One region of the Sphingobium sp. UBA5915 genome, then DNA from elsewhere that is predicted to be linked to it. Evidence: riboswitches for the same ligand, from Rfam matches in the RefSeq annotation. Region 1 holds a riboswitch; the other holds the start of a gene.
The links. A riboswitch is a leader RNA that binds a small molecule or an ion and turns the genes downstream of it on or off. The one in region 1 is predicted to bind cobalamin.
Positions count from the first base shown of each region.

Region 2: it holds a riboswitch for cobalamin, as region 1 does, so the genes downstream of both, B2V90_RS02590 (DUF1852 domain-containing protein) here and B2V90_RS10465 (TonB-dependent receptor plug domain-containing protein) in region 1, are expected to answer to the same signal.

Region 1 covers NZ_DJDV01000058.1:54,519-72,255, forward strand. Annotated here, with positions in the region: gene B2V90_RS10450 (ABC transporter substrate-binding protein) at 1-722, opposite strand, end outside; gene B2V90_RS10455 (FecCD family ABC transporter permease) at 764-1,768, shown strand; gene B2V90_RS10460 (ABC transporter ATP-binding protein) at 1,762-2,538, shown strand; cobalamin riboswitch at 2,585-2,770, shown strand; gene B2V90_RS10465 (TonB-dependent receptor plug domain-containing protein) at 2,915-4,858, shown strand; gene B2V90_RS10470 (DUF1636 domain-containing protein) at 4,860-5,261, shown strand; gene cobT (nicotinate-nucleotide--dimethylbenzimidazole phosphoribosyltransferase) at 5,258-6,274, shown strand; gene B2V90_RS10480 (histidine phosphatase family protein) at 6,271-6,840, shown strand; gene B2V90_RS10485 (adenosylcobinamide-GDP ribazoletransferase) at 6,837-7,559, shown strand; gene B2V90_RS10490 (aminotransferase class I/II-fold pyridoxal phosphate-dependent enzyme) at 7,556-8,533, shown strand; gene cbiB (adenosylcobinamide-phosphate synthase CbiB) at 8,487-9,464, shown strand; gene cobU (bifunctional adenosylcobinamide kinase/adenosylcobinamide-phosphate guanylyltransferase) at 9,488-10,000, shown strand; gene B2V90_RS10505 (prepilin peptidase) at 10,034-10,777, opposite strand; gene gspN (type II secretion system protein N) at 10,774-11,496, opposite strand; gene gspM (type II secretion system protein GspM) at 11,493-11,981, opposite strand; gene gspL (type II secretion system protein GspL) at 11,978-13,096, opposite strand; gene gspK (type II secretion system minor pseudopilin GspK) at 13,093-14,082, opposite strand; gene gspJ (type II secretion system minor pseudopilin GspJ) at 14,075-14,710, opposite strand; gene gspI (type II secretion system minor pseudopilin GspI) at 14,788-15,162, opposite strand; gene B2V90_RS10540 (GspH/FimT family pseudopilin) at 15,155-15,640, opposite strand; gene gspG (type II secretion system major pseudopilin GspG) at 15,666-16,115, opposite strand; gene gspF (type II secretion system inner membrane protein GspF) at 16,192-17,409, opposite strand; gene gspE (type II secretion system ATPase GspE) at 17,402-17,737, opposite strand, start outside.
Region 2 covers NZ_DJDV01000017.1:1,246-12,577, reverse strand. Annotated here, with positions in the region: partial or broken gene acnA (aconitate hydratase AcnA) at 1-1,523, shown strand, start outside; gene B2V90_RS02605 (hypothetical protein) at 1,578-1,760, opposite strand; gene B2V90_RS02600 (hypothetical protein) at 1,733-2,266, opposite strand; gene B2V90_RS02595 (short-chain fatty acyl-CoA regulator family protein) at 2,401-3,801, shown strand; cobalamin riboswitch at 4,128-4,349, shown strand; gene B2V90_RS02590 (DUF1852 domain-containing protein) at 4,663-5,649, shown strand; gene B2V90_RS02585 (methionine synthase) at 5,679-6,707, shown strand; partial or broken gene purU (formyltetrahydrofolate deformylase) at 6,849-6,941, shown strand; partial or broken gene B2V90_RS02575 (bile acid:sodium symporter) at 7,137-7,448, shown strand; gene B2V90_RS02570 (acyl-CoA thioesterase) at 7,564-7,803, shown strand; gene B2V90_RS02565 (hypothetical protein) at 7,828-7,959, shown strand; gene acnD (Fe/S-dependent 2-methylisocitrate dehydratase AcnD) at 8,100-10,718, shown strand; gene prpF (2-methylaconitate cis-trans isomerase PrpF) at 10,718-11,332, shown strand, end outside.

The DNA of each region.
Region 1 (17,737 bases):
CTGCCCTGATCCGTCACCTTATCCGTCGCGCTTTCGACAATCAGGAAATCGGGGCGTGCCGCCACCATCTCTTCCAGGCTGACCTGCGCAAGCGCTGGCTTGCCCAGTTTCGCCGCCAGATTGGTGAGGCCCATCCGTTCCATCAGGTCGTCCACCAGCGTGCCGGTGCCCGTCATGTAACCTCGTCGCTGATAATAGGCGGCAATCCGCCCGCGCCCCGTTTTCTTCAAGCTGGCCAGATCGCGTTGCATGGCCGCGATCATACGCCTTCCGCGTTCCGGATGGCCGAGGGCCGCGGCGGTTTCCCCGATTGCGTCGTAAATATCAGCCAGCCGGTCCGCACTTTTAAGGTTCAGCGTCCGATAATCATGCCCCTTGAGCGCCGCCAGCGCCATGCTGCGGCTGGCGGGCATGCCCACGACCAGATCGGGATCGATCGCCAATATATGCTCGGCCGAACTGCTGAGCAGCGGCAGGCCTTGCGCCCGTGTCGCCTCGGCCGACATTTCCCGGTCGTCGGCGTTGCGGGTCAGGCCGGCAATCTGGTTCCGGTCCGCCAGCGCCAGCACAAGCTGATCGGCGCACAGATTCACCGACACGATCCGCTTGGGCGCATGGCCGGTCGATCGGCCGGCGACGGCGTTCGACGCCCAAATGGCGGAACCAGCGGCGGTCGCGAGCAGGCAGAGGACGGAAACCGGAATAAGAGCCTTGTGCATCATGCCAAGTGCCATAGTCGTCACATCACGGCCGGCCAATGGTAATGATGATCCATAATCTACGGGGCCGCATGCTCCTGCTGGGCGGGCTGACCCTGTTGATGGCCGTTGCGGCATTCGGGTCCCTGTTGCTGGGCGCTGTCCCGCTGCCGCTGCACCGCATCCTCGCGGCACTGGCCGGACATGGCGATAGCGTCACCCGCACGATCCTGTTCGACCTGCGCATCCCGCGCACGCTGCTGGGCCTAGCGGTCGGCGCGATGCTGGGCCTCTCGGGCGCTTCGCTCCAGGGTTTTCTCCGCAACCCATTGGCTGAACCATCGGTGCTGGGCACGTCGAGCGCGGCGGCCCTGGGGGCGGTCGGCGCGCTGTATTTCGGTTTCGCACAGCTTCACGCGCTGATGCTGCCGGCAATGGCGATCGGCTCCGCCTGTCTCTCGCTGGTCCTGCTCTTCTTTCTGGCGGGGCGGTCGGAAAGTTCGCTGACCCTCATTTTGGCAGGGATAGCCGTCGCCACCCTGGCGCAGGCGGGCATCAGTCTGGCGCTCAACCTGTCCCCCAATCCCTTCGCCGCCATGGAGATCATGACCTGGTTGCTCGGCAGCCTGGAGAACCGGTCCTTCGATCATCTCTGGATCGCCCTGCCCTGCGTCGCCATCGGCATTGTCCTGCTGATATGGGATGGGCGCGCACTCGATGCGCTTACATTGGGCGAAGACGGCGCCATTGCGCTGGGGGTCGACCTTCGCCGCACGCGCTTGCGGCTGATGCTGGGCACCGCCATCGGCGTGGGTGGCGCGGTGGCGGTATCGGGAACGATCGGATTCATCGGCCTTATCGTCCCGCACCTCATAAGGCCGCTGACCGATCGCAGCCCTTCGGCTATCCTGCTGCCCTCGGCACTGGGAGGGGCGGCATTGCTGACCCTGTCCGACATCGCGGTGCGCCTGATCCCGACGACCAGCGAATTGAAGCTGGGCGTCGTCACGGCGTTCCTGGGCATCCCCATCTTTCTTCTCCACCTTTTGCGGGAGCGGCGGCTATGGTGATGCTCACGCTGAGAGGCGTCGGCGTGACGCTTGGCCGTCGCACGGTGCTGCGGGATATCGACGCCTCCCTGACAGCTGGAATGCTGGTCGGCGTCGTCGGCCCCAACGGCGCCGGCAAATCGACACTGGCGCGCGCGATCATGGCGCTGGTCCCCTCCCGCGGAGAAATCGCGCTGGACGGCCGGACGGTGAGCACGCTTCGGCGGCCGGACCTCGCCAGGCAGATCGCCTATCTGCCGCAGGGACAGACATTGCATTGGCCCCTTACGGTCGAACGCTTGGTGGGCCTTGGCCGGCTGCCGCATCTCGGTCCCATGTCGCGCCTTGGCGATGCGGACGCCGCCGCGATCGAGACCGCGATGCGCCGTGCCGATGTTGCCGACCTTCGGCACCGCATCGCCACGCAATTGTCCGGGGGGGAGCGCGCCCGGGTGATGCTGGCGCGTGCGCTCGCCATCGAAGCCCCGGCCCTGATCGCGGATGAACCGCTAGCCAGCCTTGATCCGGGGCACCAGATCGACGTCATGGACCTGCTGCGCGATCAGGCCCGTCAGGGGGCTTTGGTCATCGCGGTGCTGCACGACCTCACCATGGCGGCGCGCTATTGTGATCGGCTGATCCTGATCGATGAGGGACGTCTGATCGTTGACGGCAGTCCTCAGCAGGTGCTGACGCCGGATCACCTGGCCATGGTCTATGGCATAGACGCGCGGGTGGACATGGAAGGCGCCTGGCCCAGCATCATCCCCATGGGCCGGCGTCACCTGTAGAATTTTGCTCTCGCGAAACGATTGACGGCTTGCCACCATCCGATGTAACGGCCGCGCTGCGACAGGTTCCCCGGCGACGGGGATGAAAATGGGAACGGATAACATCCGGCTGCCCCTGCAACTGTATGCGGTGAGTCATCGGCCATATGCCATTGGAAGCGCAGCTTCCGAGAAGGCGACCGACCGGCGTTGACCCGCAAGCCAGGAGACCTGCCCGTCGCCGTCGTCTTTCGCGCGGACAGGGTGAGCCGGGCGGACGGGGGTAAACCCGCATGACGACAGGAAGCGTCGCGCTTTGCGCGGGCGATGTCGTTTGTCCTTTTTGCAAGGGACGGCATGGCCCGCATGCGCGCGGCTCGTGTCAAAGGGGGTTACCATGCAGAGCCTGTTGCTCAAGAATTCCGTTGCTTTCGTCGCATTGTCCATCGCCTTTCCGGCTCTGGCGCAGGCGCCTGAGGAAATGTTTGACGATAGTGGTATCGTCGTCACCGCCACCCGGACGCCCACGCCACTTGATCAGGTGCCCGCTTCGATCACGGTGCTCGACAAGGCCGCGATTGACCGGGCGCAGGATATCGGCGCTACCGAATTGCTGTTGCGCACGCCCGGCATCAGCATGTCGCGCAATGGTGGCTATGGCACCGCCACCTCGCTGCGCATTCGCGGCGCGGAATCCGAACAGACCGTCGTTGTCATCGATGGGGTGAAGCTCAATGATCCGTCCTCGACCGGCGGCGGCTATAATTTCGCCAATCTGCTGATCGGCGATGCGCAGCGGATCGAGGTCCTGCGCGGCCCGCAATCGACGCTTTGGGGCAGCCAGGCGATCGGCGGCGTGGTCAACATCGTCACCGCCAGTCCTCAGGCCCCGATCGAGGGCAGCTTCGACATCGAAGCGGGATCGCGCGATACCGTCAGCGCCCGCGCCGCACTGGGCGGCGTGTCCGGTCCGCTCAGCTGGCGGATCGGTGGCCAGTCCTTCACCACCGAAGGCATCTCGGCTATCGCGCCGGCCTTTGGCGGCGGCGAGCGGGATGGTTACACCAACCGCAATGTCGCCGGTCGGGCGGAACTGGCGCTGGGCGCCAACGCCAGCATAGACCTGCGCGGCTATTATTCGACAGGCCGGGTGGAGATTGACGGGTTCAGCGGCGACGCGCCCGATTACAGCCATAATCGCGAGTTTGTCGGCTATGCCGGCCTCAATTTCGCTCTGCTTGACGGGCGGCTGCGCAACCGCATTGCCTATAATTATACCGACACCGATCGCGACAGCTACAGCCCGGAACTTGAACAGCCCCTGAGCTTCGAGGCGGCCGGTAAGAACCGCCGGTTCGAATATCAGGGCATCTTCGACCTGTCCGATCGCATCTCCGCCACCTTCGGCGTGGAAAATGAGCGGTCGCGCTTCAAAAGCCGGTCGCCGTCCGGCTCCCTGGCCGATCCGCTCCCCGACTTTGTCAGGGGCAAGGCGGAAATAACCAGCGTCTATGGCCAACTGACCGTCCGCCCGCTCGATGGCCTCACCATCAATGGCGGCGTGCGCCATGACGATCATAATCGCTATGGCGGACGCACGCTTTTTTCGGCGGGCGGCATCTGGACCCTGCCCAGCGGGACAACGCTGCGCGCCAGCTATGGTGAAGGGTTCAAGGCCCCGTCCCTCTACCAGCTGTTCAGCGAATATGGGAATGTGAACCTCGACCCTGAACGTGCTCATGGTTGGGAAGCGGGCGCGCAGCAAGCGTTCTTCGGGGACATGCTGACGATCGGCGCGACCTATTTCGAGCGGACCACGACCGGGCAGATCATCTATAATGGCTGCGACGTCGGCACCACCGATCCGCTTTGCGTCGTGCCCGGCACGGACACGCCGCGCTGGGGCTATTATCTGAACGTGGCGCGTGCAGAAGCGCATGGCGTCGAAGCGGATGCGGCGTTTCGCCTCGGCGGATTGACGCTGGATGGCAATTATAGTTGGACCGTGGCGGAGGATCGCTCCGCCGGCACCGCCAATGAAGGCAACTGGCTGCCCCGTCGCCCGCGCCATCTGGCCAATGCGTCCCTATCCTATGACTTCGCCTTTGGTCTGACCCTGGGTTCTGCGGTGCGCTGGGCGGGCAAAAGCTATGACAACGCCTCCAACGCTACGCGGCTCGACGATTATACGCTGGTCGACCTGCGGGCGGAATATCGGCTGAGCGACAGCCTCCGGCTGTTCGCGCGGGCGGAGAATGTCTTCGACGAACAGTATATGACGGCGTATCGCTACGGCACTCTGGGCCGCAGCATCTATGCCGGGATCAGAGGTCGTTTCTGACATGCTGACCCCGGTCGATCCCGGTCCAGCCGTGGTGGCGTGCAGCAGTTGCCGCCGCCCCGGCAGCCGGGCGTCGGGCGAGCCGCGCGATGGCGCGCGGCTCGTCGCGGCGCTGGATCGGGTGCAGGCGAGCGATCCGGCCTATCGGGACATCGCCATCCAGTCGATGCCCTGCCTGTTTGCCTGCGGTGATGGCTGCACGGTCCATCTGCGCGCGCCCGGCAAGATGGGCTATGTTCTGGGTCGGTTCGAGCCCGATGAGGATGCGGCGCGCGCGATCCTCGACTATGCGCTGAACCATGCGGCCAGCGCCGAAGGACAGGTGCCCTACGCCCTGTGGCCGCAAGGTGTGAAGGGCCATTTCCTGGTGCGCGTTCCTCCGGCAGGATATGTAGCGACATGACTGGCTTTCCCACCATAACGGCATTCGAACACGCCCTTGCCGATTTGCCCGCCCCCGATCCAAAAGCGCAGGCAGCGGCGCGTGCCCGGCAAGCGGAACTGACGAAACCGGCGGGATCGCTCGGCCGGCTGGAGGAGATCGCGGTCTTCTTCGCGGGCTGGCAGAAACAGGAACGGCCCCGTATCGACACCGCCCGCGCCGTCGTCTTTGCCGGCAATCATGGCGTCACCGCACAGGGGGTCAGTGCCTTTCCCGCCAGCGTCACCGCCCAGATGGTGAGCAATTTTGAAAGCGGCGGCGCGGCCATCAACGCCCTGACCCGCTCGGCTGGTCTTGACCTTCATGTCGTGCCCATCGATCTTGACCGGCCGACGCAGGATTTCTCGCTGGCGCCGGCCATGTCCGTCGACGAATGCCTGTCCGCGCTCAGTATCGGCGCGGCTCAAGTGGAGGCCAATCTCGACATGATCGTGCTCGGCGAAATGGGCATCGGCAATTCGACGGCCGCAGCTGCCCTGTGCGCGCGCAGTTTTGGTGAGGCCGCTGCGGCATGGACCGGCCCAGGCACCGGCGTGGATGACGCAGGCGTCCAGCGCAAGATCGCGGTCATCGATCGCGCGCTAGCTTTGCATCGTACAGCGCCGCCTTCCGCCTTTGAAACTTTGCGCCACGTCGGTGGCCGGGAAATCGCCGCCATGGCCGGCGCGATGCTGCGCGCGCGCCACCTTGGCGTGCCCGTCATCCTCGATGGGTTTATCTGTTGCGCAGCGCTTGCCCCTTTGGCGGTCGATAATCCAGCCATTACCGATCATTGCATCGCGGGCCATTGTTCGGCCGAACCGGGGCACGCCCGACTTCTCGACCGGCTGGGGCTCGATCCCCTGCTGTCCCTTGGCATGCGTCTGGGCGAAGGTAGCGGCGCGGTGGTGGCGACCCATATCGTCCGGTCCGCGCTTGCCGCCCATGCCGAGATGGCGACCTTCGCCGAAGCCTTCGTTTCGGATAGGCAATGAGTTGTTATCGCCTGCACCTTCTTCGCCACGGCGAGCCGGTTCAGCCGGGCCTGATGCTTGGCCGTACAGATATGGCGCCGACGCCGGAAGGGATCGACCAGTGCCTGCGTCAGGCGCGGGGCCTGGACGTCGATCAGTTGATCGCTTCGCACCTGGAGCGATGCCGCCTTCCCGCTGAAGCCATTGGCGCGGAGCAGGATCTGACCCCGGCGCTGGACCCACGCTGGCGTGAACTGGATTTTGGAGATTGGGACGGACGCGCCGCCGCCGACCTCGATGCCGAGGCGTTGGGCCGGTTCTGGGCAGATCCGGACACAAGTCCGCCCCCCGGGGGGGAGCGCTGGTCCGATCTGGTCGATCGCATTTCCGTCGCGCTGTCAGGCCTCACGCCACGGCCTACCCTCATCCTGACGCATGGTGGGCCAATGCGCGCGGCCCTCCATCTGCTATGCGGGTTCGATATGAGCCAACTCTGGTCGTTCGATCTGCCTTATGGCGCGTTGCTGTCGTTTCAGGTCTGGCCCGGCGAACAGTCATCAGCCCAGTTGACCGGTCTGGGGCGATGAGGCGCCTCATCCTCGCCTTTCAGTTTCTCACGCGCCTTCCCTTGCCCGCCGTCGCCCCGCAGGCGGATGACTTTGCCGCCTCGATCCGATGGTTCCCTGCTGTCGGGATCGTGATTGGCCTGCTGGTCACGGCGGCGGCCTGGGCCGGGACAATGATAGGCGAATGGACCGGGGCATTGGCGGCGCTGGCCGTCTGGACGTGGATCACCGGCGCGCTGCATCTTGATGGGCTGGGCGATATTGCCGATGCGGCCGGTGCGGCGCACAAGGGCAAGGATGACATTCTGGCAGTGCTGCGCGATCCGCATGCCGGCAGTTTCGCCATCGTTGCGATCATGATGCAGCTGATCGCAAAGCTGGTCCTGCTCCATCATCTTATCATGACGGACGCGCTGTTCGCCCTGGCCCCCATTCCCTTTGCCGCCCGTATCGCACCGCTTTGCTGGGCGCGCTGGTTGCCGCCGCTCCATGAAGGGCTGGGGTCGCGCTTTCGTCATGCCGTGCGGACGATCGACCTGATCGTCTGGGCTTTGGTCCTGATCGCCACCACGGTGATGCTGTCGCTTTCGCTGTCGCTCCTTCCATTTGCGACGCTGGTCTGGGGGCTGTGGATCAGGCGGCGCATCGGGGGCATTTCAGGCGATGGCCATGGCGCTGGCATCGAACTCACCGAGACAGCCCTGCTGCTGGCCGCGGCCATCGCCAGCGCCCTGACATGAGCAGCCCCTTTGTCTGGCACGGCGGCGCTTTGGAAGCGGCCAAGCGGGCATTTGGCGGTGATGCGCCGTGGATGGACCTGTCCACCGGCATCAATCCCGATCCATGGCCCGGTGCGGCACCAGATTCTTTCGATTGGGCACGTCTGCCCGAAATGTCGGCCCTCAAGGAACTGGAGCAAGTCGCCGCGGCCTATTTCGGCGTCGCGCCCGTCCATGTCTGCGCCGTTCCCGGCACCGAAATCGGGATGCGGCTGGTAGGCCGGATGCTCGGCGGCCCGGCCCATCATGTCGAACCCGGCTATCGCACCCATGCCGAAATGATCGCCGGCAGCATTCCCACAGCAGCGCATGATGCGAGCGGGACATCAATCACGCTGATATTGGCCAACCCCAACAACCCGGATGGTCGGACGATCGCGCCCGCCGAGATGGATGGCTTGCTCAGGAAACGATCCGATACCAGCTGGCTGCTGATCGACGAAGCCTTTGCTGACGTCGATCCCCGCATCAGCATGGCAAGCGACGTGCGCGACGCGGCGCGGCTGGTCATCTTCCGGTCCTTCGGCAAATTTTTCGGATTGGCCGGCGTTCGCCTCGGCTTCGTCCTTGGCCCACAAATTATCATCGACCCGTTACGCAGCCTGCTGGGGGCCTGGCCCCTGTCAGCCGCCGCGCTGGCGATCGGGACCGCAGCCTACCAGGATCATGCATGGATTGCGCGGACGCGGCTGGGTCTGTTCGACGCCGTTGCCGCACTCGACGCCCTGTTGACCGACCACGGATATTCCCCGATCGGGGCCTGCCCGCTGTTTCGCCTGATCGAGGTCGATGACGCCCATGCGCTGTTCGACCAACTTGCCCGGCAGGCGATATTGACGCGCCCCTTTGCTGATCGCCGCCATTGGCTCCGCATAGGATTGCCGCGTGATGCAGCATCGTTCGACCGGCTGGACCGGGCATTGCGTCATGGTTGAACCGGCCGCAATGATCGCCTTGATTGTGGATGCGGCTGTGGGTTGGCCCGATCGTCTCTATCGCAGCATCGGCCATCCGATCGGCCTGTTTGCGCGCGCGATCGACGGTTGCGAACGACGGTGGAACCGGCCATCCTTCACTTTTAGCGCGCGCCGCGCATTGGGGCTTGCGACCCTGGTCCTGCTGCTCGGTGTGGTGATCGGCGTCACGGTCGCATTGACGCTGATGATCGAGCATCTGATGGCCGACTTCGCGTGGATCGGCCTTGGCATCCTGGCATGGCCTGCGCTCGCGCAACGCAGTCTGTTCCAGCATGTTCGCCCGGTCGCCGCCGCCCTCCATTCCAGGGACCTGCCCGTCGCGCGGCAGGCCGTGAGCGCGATCGTCGGTCGAGACACCGGCGCGTTGGATGAGGCCGGCATTTCCCGCGCCGCCATCGAAAGCCTGGCGGAAAGCCTTTGCGACGGGGTCGTCGCGCCACTTTTCTGGCTGCTGCTGCTGGGCCTTCCGGGCGTTTGGACCTATAAGGCTATCAATACTGCGGATAGCCTGATCGGCCATAAGGAAGAGCGCTGGCGCGCGTTCGGCTGGTCAGCGGCGCGGCTGGACGATGTGGCGAACCTTATCCCTGCGCGCCTTTCCGCGCTGCTGCTGTGCATGGCGGGCGGACGCGGCTGGCGCATGGCATGGCGCGACGCGGGCAAGCATGCTTCACCCAATGCCGGCTGGCCCGAAGCGGCGATGGCCGGCATATTGGACGTTCGGCTGGCGGGCCCCGTCGCCTATGATGGCGTCCAGCAGGACAAGCCATGGATCAACGCGGAGGGGCGATCGGCGGGCGCCATCGACATCGATCATGCGCTGCGCATCTATATCCGCGCCTGCTTCCTGTTATGGGTGGTCACCGCCCTGACAATTTGGCCGCTCTGATCTGCAACCAGGAACCGTTCGCTATGACCCGTCACCGTCTCCTGTGCCTGGGCGGCGCGCGTTCAGGCAAAAGCCGCTACGCACAGCAGCGCGCCGAAGCAGCGGCTGGCGCGCCGGTTTTCATCGCCACTGCCCAAGCGTTCGATGATGAAATGCATGCACGCATCGCCCGTCATCGCGCCGACCGGGACGCGCGCTGGGACTGCATCGAAGCGCCGCTCGCCCTTGCCCCAACGATCGACGCATTGTCCGGCCAAGGCAAGGTCGTGCTCGTCGATTGCCTGACGCTCTGGCTGTCCAACCTCATGCTGGCTGACAGGCCGATCGAGGCCGAAATGTCGAGCCTGACGCAAGCCATGGATCGCTTTGACGGCACGATCATCCTGGTCGCTAATGAGGTGGGCTGGGGCATCGTTCCCGACAATGCGCTTGCAAGGCGATTTCGCGACCATGCCGGTCGTTTGAACCAGGCGATGGCGACCATCTGCGACGAAGTGACCCTCATCGTCGCGGGCCTTCCCCTCTGCTTGAAATGAGTGCACCGCCGGCCTTTCGCAGCCTGTATCCGATCACGGCATCAGGTAGATTGTCAGCATCCAGCCCGGCACGGCGGCGATAGCCAGAAATGTGCCGAGCGGCGCTCGCGCGGCGGCACTTTTCGCCCGGCCCGTCAGCAGCATGACCAAAAGCCCCGATCCCGCGGCACAGAACAGGATCAGCGGCAATGCCTGCCATCCGAACCAGGCGCCCAGCGCCCCCAGCAGCTTGGCATCCCCCAGCCCCAGCCCGTCCCTGCCCCTTATCGCGCGATAGGACAGGGCAATCGCCAGCAGCACGCCATAGCCCAGCGCTGCACCAATGCCCCTGTCCATCACGCCAACATCGGTCGCGTAGGGGCCGAGCGCAAATCCAAGGAATGCGAGCGGAAGGGTGAGCGCGTTCGGCAGCCAGAAATGGCGCCAGTCCAGGATCGCCAATGGCAGCAGCAGCCAGCCAAGGGATGCCCAGGCAATGCCAGCAAGGTTCGGCGCAAAACCCAGCGCGAAGCATCCGATGACCGCGCAGCCAGCTTCCACCCGTCCATGCAACGGATCGATCCGGGCGCTGCAGGACCGACACCGGCCGCGACTCAGCAGCGCGCTGACCAACGGAAAAAGGTCGCGGGGGCCGAGCGTCCGGCCACAGCTGTCGCAGGCGGAACGGCCGCGCATCACCCCCCTGCCCTGGGGCCAGCGTATAATCACCGTAGCGAGGAAGCTGCCAAGGATGGCACCCGCCAGCGCGCCCAGCAACGCGGCCAAGGGGGACATCACAACCTGCCTTCGACCTTCAACATCCTGGCGTTGCCCTCAGCGGTGAAGCCTGCCTGTTCCAGAGTCGAGGCCAAGGTGGGGTCCGTGGTATCGACCCGCATTTCGGCGACATATCGGCCCGAACGCCAAAGACGCAGGGTGATTTTTTCCAGCCCCGACTGGCTGACCAGCGGCAGCAGCAGCGCTTCCCCGTCGCATGCCGCAACGCCTGACAGGCCTTGCGACAGGTTGAGGCCGGGAAACTGCCCCGCCAGGCGCGCGCGCACGCGGCCTTCGGCATGGCCACAGCGATCGCCGACAAAATACCCGCTGACATCCTCCATCATCAGGCTGCTGACCGGCAGCGGCGCGAACGTGCGTCCCAACGGAACGGCGCCCGTCACATCGTCGACCCCGATCCGTCCGAAACCCACCGTGATCGCGCCGGCAATATCATCGGGCAGCCCCTTTTGCCGGGCTATGTCAAAACGCGCCCGGCCCATGAACAGGCCGATCGGTGATAGTCCGGCGCGAACCGTGCCCAACGGCATGTTGCCAAGCATCAACTGGTCGATCCGTCCGCTCCAGACGGTGCCGCTGATCGCGCGCGCGGAAACGCCCAGCCGCTCCAGACCGGCCAGCCCAAGCGCCACGCGCATCGGCAGGAAGAGCAAGAGAGCAAGGAGCAGCATGACGACGAGGAAGACACGCATGCGGCGGGACAGGACCAGCCCCATCATTGCCCCTCTCCCCGTTCCAACACGGCCTGCACGGAAATGCTGCCCGCCGTGGGGGACGGGCGCGCGCTCATGGTGACGACGCGCACACCCTGCCCTTCCAGTGTCGAAAGCCACGAAAACAGTGCGATCGGTCGCACCGAGGCAATGGCAATATCCATCCGGTCATTCCCCTGCGCCTGGGCGCGCTCCAGCGTCAGGCCGGCCTCCCCGGCGCTTTGCCCGACAAACTGGTCGAGCGGCACGGTCGATCCGACATTGGCTGGCGCGCGCGGCAGCGCCTTGAGCTGCGCCACGGTGGCGCGAATGGCGGCATTGCGCTCGGTCGCCTCCACCAGCCGGTCGCGGGCGTCACGCTGCGCCCGGTCGAGCGGGACGGCAATGCCAAACCAGAGGATGACGATCGCCAGCAGCGCGAACATCACGCCCAGCATCCAGCGTTCGCGAGGCGAGCGTTCCGCCCAATAAAGTCCCAACCTGTCCATCATGCCCGCACCGTGATTTCCGCCAGCGTCCGGCCGCCCGGATCCTGGGACGACGTGGCCGTAATCGTAAAGCCCGCCGCCTGAAGCGCGAGCAGCACGATATTGATGTCTTCCGCCTTGGCGGATGCCAATGTGGCGCGAACCATGCCGTCGGCATCCCGCGACAGGGTAGTGAGCGCAACGCCCGGTGCGTCCTGCATGGCCGACAGCAAGGCGGCAACAGGCGCGGTAAAGGCGCGTCCGCCAGCACCCCGCGCAGCCAGCCGGCCCTCCATTTCGATCTGCGCCTGCGCAGCGTCAGATGCGTTCGGCAAAACCTCCTGCGCCAGCGCCAGGCTTTCGCGATCCAGCCGGTTCGCCTCGCTATGCTGACGTGCAAGCCAAATCAGCGCCGTCGCCAGCAACAAGAACAGGATCATCCCTGTCCAGACCGCGATGCGTTGAAGCGCACGGCGATCCAATGCCGGTCGCACCCGCTTGGCGAAATCGCCCTGGCGCATGTCAAGTGGTGGTCGGTCCAGCGCCGCGATCGCGCGTCCCTCCACCATGCCGGTGGTGACGTCGATCATCGGCGCATCGGCGATCAGCTCGGGCAGCGCCATGTCCTCGGGCAGCGCCATATTCTCACCGCGCAGCACCGCCGCACCGCCGATCATGGCGCGGCCCAACCCCTGTTCTGGCGCTTCGATCAATAAGGGGGCGGGCACGATGATATCAGGATCAAGGCCATGATTCTGGGCCCAAAGCATCCAATGCTGCATATCGCTGCGGCTGGCCAAAGCGATCAGATGCGGCGCGGACGGATCGTCATTTTCATCGACAGCGGCGAATAGCTGGTCGGCAGGCAGCAGCCCGCTCGCCAGCACCGCCAACCGCGCAGCCGCCCGTCCCTGCCGCGGAGGAAGATCGGGGTAGGCCATCCAGTGCAGCGTCACCAGGGCGGCCGGCGGCACCAGCAGCACGCGGGCCTGTTCGGGCAAAGCGGCTATGCCGCAGGCGGCGAGCCAGTTGGCGCCTTCGCCCGACTGGACTAGCGCCCCATCGATCACCCGCATCCAGCGCACGGGCAGTTCCGCCGCTTCGGGCAGGAACAGGATCAGCGCGTCGCGGCTGCTCACGCCCCCGCGCCCCAGCTACGCCGCACCAATTGCGCCGGGCTTTCCCGCGCATCGATCAGCGCGCGTTCCACCACCTGCGTTCCCCCGACATTCACCGAAACCGTCACTCCAAAAAATCCCGTCTTCAACTTCACCTGCTCTGCGACCTCTGCCGCGGGCGACAGGCCGACCAGCGAGGGCAGCTTCCAGAAACCCGGCACGCTGCCGTAGCCATCCTCCGGCCGCTGCGCCAGCAATTGCCGTGCCTGCGCGACGCTCAGCTCGCCCGGCAGCAGCATCGCAAAAAGGGGCGCCTGCGCGGGCAGCAGCGTATTGATGTTGATCGGCGACAGGTCTGTGACAGGCAACGCGCAAATCCAAGGCTTCACCAGATCATAGATGGCAGGCGTGATACCGGCGACCGCGCGCAACTCGCTTGGGTCGATCATCATGCGATTGGCGGCGCGATAGGGCCGCTCCATGCCGGCATAGGTTTCATCCTCCGCACCGCCCGGTTGTGGCACGGTGTCGCTGTCGACCCAGTCGGCCAGGCTTGACGCAGCCGTCGCTGCCTGACGCGCGTCCACGCCTAATGCCTCCAGCAGCGCCTGGAACTGGGACACGCCGACCGGACGCACCTTGAGGAGGGCCTCGCTTCGTCCGCTGACCACGCTGTTGAGGTTGAAGCAGTTACCGCCATCGGTCACTTGCGCGGTCGCCAGACCGCCAGGCACGGGAATTGTTTGCGGCGTGCCCATCCACCCGCCCGCCAGCGTGATCTTCGCAGGATTGGATTCGACCAGATCGTTGATGCGCAACCGCGCCATTTCCGTGCCGGCGTCAGCGAAGGCGCGCGCCTGATCCACCGCGCCGCCATTGCCGGTCATGCGCGTGGCAAGCGCCACGCGTTCCAGGGCGGTCGACGCGACCACTGCCATCACCGCAACCAGGAGCAGTACGGTCAGCAGCGCGGCGCCCCGTTCTTTTGGATTGCCAGGATCAGGCACCGGCCGCTCCTTCCGCGCCTTCCAGCTTTTCGACCGGACCCGGTGCAACCAGAAAGCGCATCATGACCGGCGGCTCACCGGTGCGCGTCACCGTCATCTCGACCGCCTTGGGCAGCAAGTCGGGCTGGCTTGGTGTCCAATCCTCCCGCCACTGCCCCTGCGCATCGCGAAAACGCAGCGTCACGGCCTCGACATTATCGAGCAGCGCGGCAGGATCATCCCCCGCAGCGCCATCGAGTTGCGCATAGGTCCGCCGCTCCAGCCGCCCTTGCCGGACCCAATATTCGACCTTCTGCAAGGAGGGGCGCGGCATGTCGCCCAGATTGTCCCACCCCCCGCGCACGAACTGCATCACGGGTTGCGCGTCTCCAACATCATGTGCCCAGAAGGCCGGTGCCAACGTGCCCGCCTCTGTCCGGGTGATGCGCGGCACCGCCTGTCCCAAGTCCCCGGCGAGCGCGCCGCCGGCCCGCTGCACCGCGGCCATATCATCGAGCCGCGCCTTGACCTGCGCCTGCGCCGACACGCTGTTGCCCAGCAACAATACGCCCGCACTCGCCAGCATCGCGAAAATCATCAACGCGACCAGCAGCTCGATCAGCGTGAAGCCGTGTTCGGCGGAACGCATATCAGACGTGAAGCCGTGTTCGGCGGAACGCATTTCGGGCTCGAAGCCCCGTTGCACGACGATTTGCCTGCCCTGCGTCATTCCACCACCCGCACGAAGCTGAGCGCGACCGGCGATGCGCCGGGCTGGCCATCAACCGTCAGGTCAACCTGGAGCAGACGGCGGTCGTCGGTAGGCTTGACCACGCGGCTCCAGCGCCAGCGACGTCCCCCATTGGAAACCTCACCGTCTTCTTCGCCAATCGAGGGGGGAACAGGATCAGTCTGCACGTCCACCATAAGGTTGCGTGCAACGATCTGGCCCATCGCCTTGCTATCCAGGTCGGCCGCCGTGCGCAGCGTCACGCCCTGCAACCGGACAAGCGCCAGCGCGGCCAGGCTGAACACAGCGAGCGCCACCAGCATTTCCAGCAGGGTAAAGCCCCCTTCCCCCTGACGCGCGCGATCAGCCATCGACCATCACCTTGCCTGCCATGTCGATGCTGACGGACACGCGTTCACCTTCGCGCGCAAGGGTCACGGTGAGGGCATCGGTGGGCAGGCCCGTCCCGTCGAAGCCGATCTGCAAGCGCCCATCCCGCCCGACTTGCGCGCGCGTGCCGGGCTTCCAGTTGGTGGTGACGAACGGCTTTTCTTCCAGCGGCGTCCATTGGCCGCCATCGCGGCGCTGAAAGCCGTAGCCGGACGCGGATACCCACAGGCCCAGGGGGCGCGCGGTCACGACCGCTTCGTCGCGCGCGGCGGCAACGCGCGCGGCAAAGCGGTCGGCATCCTCGATCACGCGGCCGCGCGGATCGGGGATGGCCAGCACAACGGCCGCCGAAATGAAGCCGATGATCGTCAGCACGACCATCAGCTCCAACAACGTAAAGCCCTGTTGGGCGGAACGCGCAAAGGACCTGAAGCCCTGTCGTGCGGAACGCGCGTTCACCGCGCATCCCGCCTTGGACGTCCGCTCAGAGTTCGCTGGAATAGATGTCCGCATTTTCCTGCTCTCCGCCCGGCTGACCGTCGGCGCCCAGCGAGCTGATGTCGAACGCGCCGCGACGACCCGGCACGGTGTAGACATAAGCGCGGCCCCAGGGATCATCAGGCAGTTTCTTGATATAGCCTCCGCGCCGATAACGCTGCGGCTGCGCAAGCGAGGGCGGCGGGTTGAGCAGCGCCTGGAGGCCATCCGATGCCGACGGATAGGTCAGATTGTCGAGCCGATACTGCTCCAACGCCTGTTCAATGGTTGCGATGTCCGCCTTGGCCTTCTCGACGCGCGCGGTGTCGGTGGCAGGGATGACGTTGATCGCCACGATCGTCGCCAGCAAACCGATGATGACGATGACGACCATCAGTTCGACGAGGGTGAATCCCTCTTCGCCCGACTTTCCCCCTTCATTCCTGTCAAAACGCATTGCGGCTTTGGAAGAAAGGCGCGTGGCGTTGCCATATTTGGCCCGAAGTGATGTCACGAAACGCATATATACTCCTTCAAGCCCCGGTGAGGCTTTGCAGCTGCAGGATCGGCAGCAGGATGGACAGGATGATGACGGCGACGATGCCCCCCATCAGGATGATGATGACCGGCTCCAGCATGGCCAGAGCAGCTGAAGTGAAACTGTCAAATTCGCGCTCCAGATAATCGGCGGCGCGCTCCAGCATCGTGTCGAGCCGCCCCGCGCTCTCGCCACTGGCCGCCAGATAGACGAGCAGTGGCGGGAACACGCCCGCCCGGCGCAGCGCGGCCGACAGGCTGCCGCCGCCACGGATCGCTTCGACAATGTCGTCGGAGGCGCGGCGGAGCACCCGGTTGTGGACGGTGTTCGCCGTGAGCGACAGCCCCTCCATCAACGGCAGGCGGCTGGCCACCATGGTAGACAGGGTCCGCGCCATGCGCGCTGCGTGCAGATCCCGGATCAACCGGCCGAGCAGCGGCAGACCAAGCAACGTCGCGTCGAACCGATAGCGGAAACTATCCACCTTCAGCGCACGCCAGAACATCAGGCCCGCTATCGTCAGCAGCAGTAGCAAGAGCCACCAATAGCCGGCGAGGAACGCCGACAGGCCCATCACCATGCGGGTGAGCAGGGGCAATTCCTGCCCCACCGTATCGAATTGCTCCACGACCTTGGGCACGACGAAGATCATGAGCGCGGCGACGACGCAAACGGCGAAGGTGGCGAGGACCGACGGATAGGCGATGGCGGTGAGCACCTTCGAGCGCATCAGCGCCTGCCGCTCCATCAGGTCCGACAGCCGCTCCATGATGGTCGGCAGGCTTCCCGAACTTTCGCCGGCCGAGATCATGGCCCGATAGAGCGGCGGGAAACTGCGTGGCTCGGCCCCCAGCGCGTCGGCCAGGCGCCGCCCCTCCAGAACGCCGCCATGCACCGTGCCGACGATGGCGCGGACATGGTCCTGCTCGCTCTGGCGGCCAATCGTGCGCAGCGATTCCTCCAGCGGGCTGACCTGGATCAGCGTCGAAAGCTGGCGAGTAAAAAGCGTCAATTCCTTGGCGCTGAGCCGTGGCGCGCGCAGCGACAGGCCCGCGCGCTGCCGTGCCTTCGTTGCCGCTCCAGGCTCCAGCCGCACGATGAACAGCTTACGCCCGTCCAGTCGGGCGCGCGCGTCATCAACCGTATCGGCCCTGACCTTGCCCGACCGTTCGCGCCCTGCCGGGTCGATCGCCACATAGTCGAAATCAGCCATCGGCGATGGTTTCCACCTCGGTTGCGTCCCGGCGCGAAACGCGGATCGCTTCTTCGGCCGTGGTCTGCCCATCGCGCACGAGCGCGCGGGCCGCCGATCCCAGATTGGGCGCGTTGAGGAAAGCGTGGCGCGCGATCAGCGATTCATCGCCGCCATCGTTGATCAGGCGGCGGATCGTGTCGTCGACACGGATCGCTTCAAATACGCCGATCCGGCCCTTATAGCCCGAACCGCTGCATTCATCGCAGCCGCGCGCCTTGTAGATGATGGTCCCGGGGTCGAAGCCCAGCAGCGCGCTGGCTGACTTGTCTGCCTGCACCGGCTCGCG
Region 2 (11,332 bases), on a different contig from region 1:
CGCAGGACAGGGTATTGCTGACCCATGCCGCGGAAGGCTTTCCGACCGAGCTGGCTGCTGGATATGGCAAGGGCGACGAGCTGGACCGGCGGGTCGCTGTGGATCAGAAAGATTTCAGTATCGGCCATGGCGATATCGCGATCGCGGCGATCACGAGCTGCACCAATACGTCCAATCCCTCCGTCCTTGTCGCCGCTGGACTGGTGGCGCGCAAGGCGCGCGCGCTTGGCCTCACACCCAAGCCGTGGGTTCGCACGACGCTGTCGCCCGGCAGCCAGGTCGTTACTGACTATCTGGTGCGATCCGGCCTGCAGGAGGATTTCGATGCGCTCGGGTTCAATCTGACCGGTTATGGCTGTATGATCTGCATCGGCAATTCGGGTTCGCTCGATCCTGCCGTCTCCCAGACGATCAACGACAATGGCCTCGTGACAGCGGCGGTCCTGTCCGGCAACCGGAATTTCGAGGGACGGATTTCACCCGACGTGCGCGCCAATTATCTGGCTTCGCCGCCGCTCGTCGTCGCCTATTCGCTGCTCGGCACCGTCTCGCGCGATATCGCGACTGAGTCTCTTGGCACCGGCACCGATGGGCAGCCCGTCTATTTGAAAGATGTCTGGCCGACCAATGCGGAAGTGCAGGCCACTATGTCCTCGGCCATTGACGCCGAGATGTTCGCCAGCCGCTATGCCAATGTCTATGCGGGCGACGATCGCTGGAAGGCGCTCGAGGTGAAGCAGGGCGACACCTATGACTGGCCGACTGCATCAACCTATGTCGCCAATCCGCCCTTCTTCGATGGACTGGAACGCGAGGCCGCGCCGGTCGCTGATATCGTCGAGGCCCGTACGCTCGCCATCTTCGGCGATTCCATCACGACCGACCACATCTCGCCGGCCGGCTCGATCAAACCGGCTTCGCCGGCCGGGCAATGGCTCATCGAACGACAGGTGCAGCCTGTCGATTTCAACAGCTATGGCTGCCGCCGGGGCAATCATGAAATCATGATGCGCGGCACCTTCGCCAGCATCCGCAATGAAATGATGGGCGGTGCAGAAGGCGGCAACACGCTGTTCGACGGCGAGACGCTCCCGATCTACGAAGCAGCCATGCGGCACAAGGCGGCGGGAACGCCTCTCATTGTCCTCGCTGGCAAGGAATATGGCACCGGCTCCTCGCGCGACTGGGCGGCCAAGGGCACGGCCCTGCTAGGTGTGCGCGCGGTTATCGCGGAGAGCTTCGAGCGTATCCACCGTTCCAATCTCGTCGGGATGGGTGTGCTGCCGCTTCAGTTCGCCGAGGGCGTCAATCGCCATACTTACTGGCTGAAAGGAAACGAGCAGTTCACTATTACCGGCCTGTCGGACCTGCAACCGCGCCAGACCGTCATGGTCGAAGGCCGATGGTCGGACGGATTATCCTTCCGTCTCCAAACATTATGTCGGATCGACACCGCCGAGGAACTCGCCTATTTCCAGAATGGTGGCATCCTGCCCTATGTGCTGAGAAACCTCGCGGCATAGTGCGATCGCGGAAGCGGCGAAGTCTTTTGCTGCTGGTGCAGATGCTGGCAACCCTCATTCCAAGACGAGCAGCAGATCCTTTGCCTCGATGCTGTCGCCCGAGGAGGGCGTGGCTTTGACGATATCGCCGAACAGATCACTGGCTTCGCGATAGGCGCACGCCACTTCGTGCCAGCGGCTGGCGAGGCCCAGCGAGCGGGCCTGTTCCTTCAGGTTCGTGAACTGACCGACAGGCATTTCATGGAGATAAACCTCCGAAGCGCCTGAGCGCAGATCGCTCTCGAACGGCGCATAGAGCCCGCGAACACCCTCCCAATAGAAGCTGATCCTCCGGATTGCCTCGGCGTCGAGACCGGTGTCGCGGTTGTGTAGCGCAGGGCTTCGACCACCGATCCCAGGCAGGGCTGTGACGTTGTTCCCGACATTGCATCCGTCGCGACATCGATCGCATCGACGCCCGCCTCGGCGGCGGCGATAAGGGTCGCGCCTGCGATGCCGAAGGTGTCGTGCGTATGGAGGTGGATCGGCAGATCGGTAACATCGCGCAATGCAGCGATCAACGCTCGTGCCGCTGGGGGCCGGAACAAGCTAGCCATATCCTTGATCGCAAGAACCTGGCACTCGGCCTTCTTAAGATCGCTCGCTATGCCGGCATAATAGTTCAGCGAATATTTCGTATGCGCCGGATCGAACAGGTCGCCCGTGTAGCAGATTGCGCCCCCGGCGATCTTGCCCTTCATCATTGCTGCCTTGCCGTAGAATTCTTCATGGCTTCGCAACATCCGCATCATCTGCTACGCTAGAAATGGCTGAATGTGCGAAGATTTGCGGATGAAATGCTGCAAATTAGCAAAGTTTGCGAAGATTGGGCAGGAACATGCGGAAAGCCTTTATGGGGGTGCGGCTGCGGCGGCTGCGCGAGGAACGGAAGCTCAAGCAGGTCGATCTGGCCAATGCGCTCGGCATCTCGTCGAGCTATCTCAATCAGCTCGAACAAAACCAGCGGCCGTTGACAGTCCCAGTGCTGCTCAAGATCAACTCGGTCTTTGGCGTCGACGTCCAGCTCTTTTCAGAGGATGAGGAAGCGCGACTCATCACGGAACTGCGTGACGCGCTGTCCGATAGCGCGGAGGCGATCTCGGTCGCGGAAATCCGCGAGCTGGCGACGAACATGCCCGCGGTGGGAAGGACGCTCATATCCCTGCACCGCCGTTATCGGGAGGCCGCCGAGCGCAGCGAAGCGATGGCTGCCCAGTTGGGAGACGACTGGATCAGCGGCGGTCCGGCACGCATGGCCTTCGAGCAAGTCCGGGACTTTTTCTATGCGCGGCACAATCATGTCGAGCCTCTAGATGAGGCAGCTGAGCGGATATATCGAGAGGCCGGTCTTGCGCCGCACTCGGTCCACCCTGGACTCGTTGCGTGGCTGAAGGACCGTCACGATGTTCAGATTGTCTGGGGTGAGAGCGATACGGCTCAGCGCCGCTATGATCCCGCGACTCGGACATTGCACATCTCCGCCCACCTGCATCAGGGCCAACAGGCCTTCCAGATGGCGACCCAACTGGCATTTCTGGAACTGGGCAGCGTCATCGACCAGTTGGCCGATAGCAGTCTGTTGTCTGGCGACGAAGCGCGGAGACTGGCCAGGGTGGGTCTGGCCAACTATTTCGCGGGAGCACTCATCCTCCCCTATGGTGATTTCCTCGCCGCCGCCGAGGCCGAGGCCTATGATATCGAAAAGCTCGGGCGCCGGTTCGGGGTCGGCTTCGAAACGATCTGCCATCGGCTTTCGACGCTCCAACGCGCCGATGCTCGCGGCATCCCCTTCTTCTTTGTGCGGGTCGATCGTGCCGGCAATATCTCCAAACGACAATCGGCAACCGATTTCCATTTCTCCCGTGTCGGCGGAAGCTGCCCACTGTGGAAGGTCTACGAGGCCTTCACGCAGCCCGGCCGGGTGCTTCGCCAGATCGCGCAAATGCCTGACGGCCGCACCTACCTTTGGATTGCGCGAACGGTCAGCAGTGGCAACGCGGGTTTCGATGTGCCGGGCAAGACATTTGCCGTCGGACTTGGCTGCGACATTCGTCATGCCTCGCGGCTTATCTATTCGCGGGGACTGGATTTGGATGATCCAACAGCGGCGACGCCGATCGGAGCTGGCTGCAAGGTCTGTGAACGTCCAGCGTGCCCGCAACGCGCCTTCCCTGCAATTGGGCGGGCGGTGGCGGTAGACGAGAATCGAAGCACCTTGGCCCCTTATCCCGCAGCCTGATTCGCAAGCTACATGATTGTTGAGACGGTGATGACAAGGCCCCTAATCCATCTCAAATGGCTGAACGCTCCGAACGCCATCCCCACCTACTCGGTTTTGGCGACCGAGCGCGTTCTTGCCGATCACGCAATGCTGGCTCGCTGGCGGGAAGCCGACCGAATGGCCGAGGCCTGACCGGGAGATCGCCACCGCCTCTAGGCTGAGGTCTGGTCCTTTCGAGTTGAAAGGCGCTCCATTCCAACCGGAAATAGAGCGCTCAGGACGCCTCTCAGCAGAAGCATATAAAGAAATCTTTATATGTTGCTTGACAGCAGCCTCCCGATGCTGTTGAAGGAGCCTGTCGAGGTTCCCCGCCTCAGGCATGACGGCGGGGCTAAGACGGGAAGCCGGTGGTGCCCTTCGGGCAGAGTCCGGCGCTGCCCCCGCAACTGTAAGCGGCGAGTGGTGGCTCCATTTTGTGTCACTGAGCTTTTGCACGAGGCTCGGGAAGGCCGGAGCCATTGCGATGACCCGTAAGCCAGGAGACCTGCCTTCGACGGCATAACGTTCCTCGGACGGGGGTTCCTCCGGCGGATCGCGCTTGAAGCAGGCTCGTGGCATATCGCCATCCGGGCCTTCTACGTCCAGCGCGCTCTTCCGACGACCCTACCGCCCGGCAAAGCAGGTGATCGGTCGATGTCTTCAATCCTGTTTCGCTCCGTCGTCTTTCGACGAATGCGCCTGCGTGCCGTGCTGATCTTCGGCTGACGCGGCGCGCGCCCCAATCCCACACAATTCCAGAACCATGACGGACCGGTCGACGCGCTGGCCCGAAGGAGACCTCGCATGCCTGTGACTAGCGTGAAATTAGGATATGACGCCATGGCGCACCAAGACTTTGAGTTCAGCATCAGCCGTATCGCTTTCGACGAGAATTATCGTCCTGCCGAGAATACGCGCATCACGACCAACTTTGCCAACTTGGCGAGGGGGGAGAGCCGCCGGGAGAATTTGCGCAATACGTTGCGGATGATCGACAATCGATTCAACTCCCTGGCGCATTGGGACAACCCCAAAGGCGACCGATATGCGGTCGAGCTTGAGATCATTACCGCCGAAATGCGCATCGATTCAGACGACAGCGACACTGTCTTCCCTCTGATCGAAATCCTTCAGACGACGATTATCGATAGCAAAACGGGCGAACGCATCGCCGGCATGGTGGGCAACAATTTCTCCTCTTATGTGCGAGACTATGATTTTAGCGTCGTTCTGCCGGCGTATATGCAGAGCCACCCCGATGCGGGCGCTCCGAACGATTTTGGTGACCTGCATGGAAAGCTGTTCAAGCATTTCCTGAATTCGCGCGCCTATCGCGACAATTTCAGCAAGCCGCCAGTCATCTGCCTGAGCGTGTCGAGCAAGGAGGTCTATCACCGGACCACGAACGAACATCCCATTTTAGGGATTGAGTATCGCAACGACAAATTCTCCGCGACCGACGAGTATTTTGCCAAGATGGGCATGAAGGTCCGCTATTTCATGCCGCCGAACAGTGTGGCACCCTATGCTTTCTATCATATCGGCGAACTGCTCGGCGACTACACCAGTCTTGAGCTGGTCAGCACGATCAGCGTGATGGAGACCTTCCAGAAAATCTATCGACCCGAGATTTACAACGCCAATTCCGCGGCGGCAGAGCATTATCAGCCAAGCCTGAAGTATCAGGACTATTCGCTCACCCGCATTGTCTATGACCGGGAGGAACGGAGCAGGCTGGCTGTCGAACAGGGGAAGTTCGCCGAGGAGTGCTTCATCAAGCCCCATTGGGCCGTGCTTGAGCAATGGTCCGCGGCTTTCGCCCTTTGATCATTCGAGAATATAAGGTCATACAATCCATGAAAATATTGTTGCCCACGTCCACCGCTGGCAGCTTGCCAAAGCCGTCCTGGCTTGCCCAGCCTGAGATACTTTGGTCGCCCTGGAAGCTGGAGGGCGAGGAACTGGTTGGGGGCAAGCAGGATGCCTTGCGCCTGGCCGTGGAAGATCAGCGCCAGGCGGGCATCACCATCGTCGGCGATGGCGAGCAGACGCGCCAGCATTTCGTCACGACGTTTGTCGAACATCTCAGCGGCGTTGATTTTGAAAAGCGCGAAACCGTCAGAATCCGCAATCGCTATGATGCAAGCGTGCCGACGGTCGTTGGCGCTGTCTCCCGTCCCAATCCGGTTTTCGTCGAGGACGCGAAGTTTCTGCGAGCACAAACTGATCAGCCGATCAAATGGACGCTGCCTGGCCCCATGACGATGATCGATACGCTCTACGACGCCCACTATAAAAGCCGCGAAAAGCTGGCATGGGAGTTCGCCAAGATCCTCAATCAGGAAGCGAGGGAGTTGGAGGCTGCGGGCGTCGACATCATCCAGTTTGACGAGCCGGCGTTCAATGTCTTCTTTGACGAGGCAAACGACTGGGGAATCGCTACTCTGGAGAAGGCGGCCGAGGGGCTAAAGTGCGAAACGGCGGTCCACATCTGCTATGGCTATGGCATCAAGGCCAATACCGACTGGAAGAAGACGCTGGGATCGGAATGGCGGCAGTATGAGGAAACCTTCCCCAATCTGCAGAAGTCCAGGATCGATATCATCTCGCTGGAATGCCATCATTCCCATGTTCCGATGGATCTCATCGAACTCATCAGGGGCAAAAAGGTGATGATCGGTGCCATCGACGTGGCGACGGATACCGTCGAGACGCCGGAAGAAGTCGCCGACACCCTCAGGAAGGCACTGCAATTCGTGGATGCCGACAAGCTCTACCCCAGCACCAACTGCGGCATGGCGCCACTGTCCCGTCGTGTGGCGAGGGGCAAGCTCGATGCTCTGGGCGCAGGCGCGGAAATCGTCCGACAAGAACTCGCTGCCTGAGACGCTGTTGGAGACGTCGCTGGCGTTTGGCGACAAGCCCTGGAACCCCAGATGTCAGCACGTCGTGATCCAGCCCTGTTGTGAAAGGACAGGATGGATCGCGACGTAAGGCTGGCCGCTTCCCTTTCCGGAGAGCGCTGAATGCCTCGATCGTACACGCTGGTGATCAATTGCCCGGACCGTCCCGGCATTGTTCAGCATGTCAGCGGACTCATTTTTGAACATGGCGGCAATATTCTGGAATCGCGCCAGTTTGAAGACAGGGAAACAGGGCGCTTCTTCCTCCGCACCGTCTTCGAAAGCGATTGCGAACGATCGGTGATGGCAGACGGGGTTGCAAAACTCGATGATGAATTTGCCATGGACTGGAAGCTGGTGCCAACCGGTCAGCCCGTCAAAGTCCTGATCCTGGTGTCCAAGTTCGATCATTCCTTGGCCTATCTGCTCGTAATAGCTCTTTTGTCAGGCCTGCTGTTGACGGTCGTCCTTTCCTTCAGCCACTTTCTTGGGCGCTGGCTGGGCTTCAATCGAGAAGACCGGATCGTCCTTCAGTTCTGCGGGTCCAAGAAGAGTCTCGCCTCCGGCGTGCCCATGGCCGGCGTCCTGTTCGCCACGTCGCAGGTGGGCGGCATCATCCTTCCGCTCATGTTCTTTCACCAGATCCAGCTCATGGTCTGCGCGGTCCTGGCACGGCGCTACGCCGACCAACAGCTTAGCGCCGTCGCATCACAGGCGGCGTAGGATTTCGCAATCTTCGCGACTTCGCTGAATCGCCCCCAGCAGGGTTCGCCAATTCAGCCATGGTCATCGACCAGGGGCTGTGATTTCACGCGCTCTTGCTGAAGGAACCCTGAAAATGACAGAGTTGGAAACACATCCCGCCGCGTCGGAGACGCGATTGTGCGAAAAGGTTTTTCCCAAGCAGGCCAATCACTATGGCACGCTCTTTGGTGGCACGGCGCCGAGCCTCATGGGCAAGGCTGCCTTCATCGCGGCAAGCCATCATGCACGCGCTGCCGTGGTCATGGCGCGGCCCGAGCAAATCGCGTTTCACCATCCCGTCTCGGTCGGCCAACTCGTAGAGCTGCACGCCTAAATCGCGCTGGATGGGCGTTCCTCGATGACCGTCGAGGTTGAGATGATCAGCGAAACCCTTTCGACCGCTCATCGCAGCCAAGCGGTGAAGGGCCAGTTTGAAATGGTTTCGGTCGACGAGCACGGCAAACCCAAGCCCTATCGCCCGCAAACTTAGAACGTCCGGGAAATTTGCAAAGTTCGCCGATTTGCAGCTTTTGCTTCGCAAATCTTCGCCTTTTCAGAGGTGTCGGCTCCCTCGCGCGTGCGGGTAAGGATTTTCGACTCTGAAAAATTGCCCTGTAGAGATTTGCGCCGATGAATGATGCTTTTCGCCAGCCGCTTCCCGGCACCGACCTCACCTATTTCGATGCGCGCGCAGCGATCGATGCCATCCGACCTGGTGCTTACGACAAGCTCCCCTATGTGTCGCGGGTTCTTGCCGAGCAGCTCGTCAGGCGCTGCGATACGGCGCTGTTGCCCGAAGCGCTGCGGCAAATTGCAGAAAGCAAGCGCACGCTCGATTTCCCTTGGTATCCTGCGCGCGTCGTTTGTCATGACATTCTGGGGCAAACGGCACTCGTCGATCTCGCGGGCCTGCGCGACGCCATAGCCGATGAAGGCGGCGATCCAGCCAAGGTGAACCCCGTCGTTCCAACCCAGCTCATCGTAGACCATAGCCTGGCCGTCGAATTTGGCGGCTTCGATCGGCAAGCGTTCGAGAAGAACCGCGCGGTGGAGGATCGCCGCAACGAAGATCGCTTTCACTTCATCGAGTGGACCAAGAAGGCGTTCGAGAATGTGGACGTCATCCCGGCGGGCAACGGGATCATGCACCAGATCAATCTGGAGAAGATGTCGCCCGTCGTGCAGGTCCGCGACGGTGTCGCCTTCCCGGACACCTGCGTTGGCACCGATAGCCATACGCCGCACGTCGATGCGCTCGGCGTTATCGCGATCGGCGTCGGAGGGCTGGAGGCCGAGACCGTCATGCTCGGCCGCGCTTCGATGATGCGGTTGCCCGACATCGTCGGCGTAAAACTGACCGGCCAGCGCCAGCCCGGCATCACCGCGACCGACATCGTTCTCGGCATCACTGAGTTCCTGCGCAAGGCACGTGTGGTCGGCGCCTGGGTCGAGTTCTTCGGAGAGGGTGCGGACAGCCTCACCATTGGCGACCGCGCGACCATCTCGAACATGTGCCCGGAATATGGCGCGACCGCCGCCATGTTCTATATCGACAGCCAAACCATCGACTATCTGCGCCTCACAGGGCGTGAGCCGGAACAGGTCGCGCTGGTCGAGACCTACGCGAAGCACACCGGGCTCTGGGCCGATGCGCTCAAGACTGCCGAATATGAGCGCGTTCTGGAGTTCGACCTGTCGAGCGTCGTGCGCAACATGGCCGGCCCGTCCAATCCGCACAAGCGCCTGCCGACCTCTGCGCTCGCGGAGCGCGAGATCGCCGTCAATCTTGACAAGACGGTCGCTGAGGAAAAGCAGGGCCTGCTGCCCGATGGCGCGGTCATCATCGCAGCGATCACGAGTTGCACCAACACCTCCAACCCGCGCAATGTCGTCGCCGCCGGCCTGCTCGCTAAGAAAGCGAACGCGCTGGGCCTCGTCCGCAAGCCCTGGGTGAAGACCAGCTTCGCGCCCGGCTCGAAGGTGGCGCGGCTTTACCTGAAGGATTCGAAGCTGCTGCCAGAGCTGGAGAAGCTCGGCTTCGGCATCGTCGCCTATGCCTGCACGACCTGCAACGGCATGTCCGGCGCGCTCGATCCAGCAATTCAGGACGAGATCATCGAGCGCGACCTCTACGCCACGGCCGTGCTGTCAGGGAACCGCAATTTCGATGGCCGCATCCACCCCTATGCGAAGCAGGCCTTCCTTGCCTCGCCGCCGCTGGTGGTCGCCTATGCGATCGCGGGCACGGTGCGTTTTGACATCGAGCAGGATGTGTTGGGGCTCGTCGATGGCAGGGAGATCCGTCTCAAGGACCTGTGGCCGAGCGATGAAGAGATCGACGCAATCGTCGCAGCGTCCGTGAAGCCGGAGCAGTTCCGGGAAATCTATGATCCGATGTTCGCCGCCCGCGACACCGGCAAGGCCGATCCCCTTTACGACTGGCGACCGCAATCGACCTACATTCGCCGGCCGCCCTATTGGGACACCGAGGGCGTGGGCGCGCTCGCCGCCAATCCGCGCAGCCTCAAGGGCATGCGTCCACTCGCTATCCTGCCGGACAACATCACGACCGACCACCTCTCCCCGTCGAACGCCATCCTCTCCAGCTCGGCAGCGGGCGAGTACCTCACGAAGATGGGCGTGCCGGAGGAGGATTTTAACAGCTACGCCACCCACCGCGGTGACCATCTCACCGCCATGCGTGCGACCTTCGCCAATCCACAGCTTATCAATGAGATGGCCGTGGTCGACGGCGCGGTGAAGAAAGGTTCGCTCGCGCGCGTCGAACCCGACGCCAAGGTCATGCGCATGTGGGAGGCGATCGAGACCTATCTCGACCGCCGGCAGCCGCTGATCATCATCGCCGGCGCCGATTATGGCCAAGGATCGTCGCGTGACTGGGCGGCGAAGGGCGTGCGCCTCGCGGGGGTCGAGGCGATCGTGGCGGAAGGGTTCGAGCGCATCCACCGGACCAACCTCATCGGCATGGGCGTGCTGCCGCTCGAGTTCGAACCGGGCACCACGCGCCTGACCCTGGGCCTGGATGGGACCGAGACTTTCGATGTGCTGGGCGACCGCCAACCGGGTGCGACGCTCAACCTTCACATTCACCGCCGCGACGGCCAGAAAATCAGCACAGCCGTCAGGTGCCGCCTCGACACCGCCGAGGAGGTTTCGATCTACGAGGCCGGCGGGGTTCTCCAGCGCTTCGCCAAGGATTTCCTGGCTTCCGAAAAAGGCGTTGCGTGATGTCGCCTATTAAGTCTGGCCTGCCGCAAATCCGCATCCCCGCCACTTATATGCGGGGTGGGACGAGCAAGGGTGTCTTCTTCCGCCTCGAAGACATGCCCGAACCGACGCGGGTCCCCGGCATCGCACGCGACAAGCTGTTCCAGCGGGTGATCGGCAGCCCCGATCCTTATGCCGCGCATATCGACGGTATGGGCGGCGCAACTTCGAGCACCAGCAAATGCGTCATTGTCTCCCCCAGCACGCAGCCCGGTCATGATGTCGACTATCTCTACGGCCAGATCGCGATCGATACCGACTTCGTCGATTGGTCGAGCAATTGCGGCAATCTTTCGACCGCTGCGGGCTCCTTCGCCATCCACGCCGGCTATGTCGATCCGGCGCGGGCCGAACAGGGTATCGTCACGGTTCGCATCTGGCAGGCCAATATTGGCAAGACGATCATCACGCATGTCCCGGTGACCGACGGCCCAAATGGCCTAGAGGTTCAGGAAACCGGCGATTTTGAACTGGATGGCGTGACTTTTCCCGCCGCCGAAATCGTCCTTGAATTTCTCGACCCGGCTGAAGACGGCGACGAGGGCGGCTCCATGTTCCCGACCGGCAACCTCATC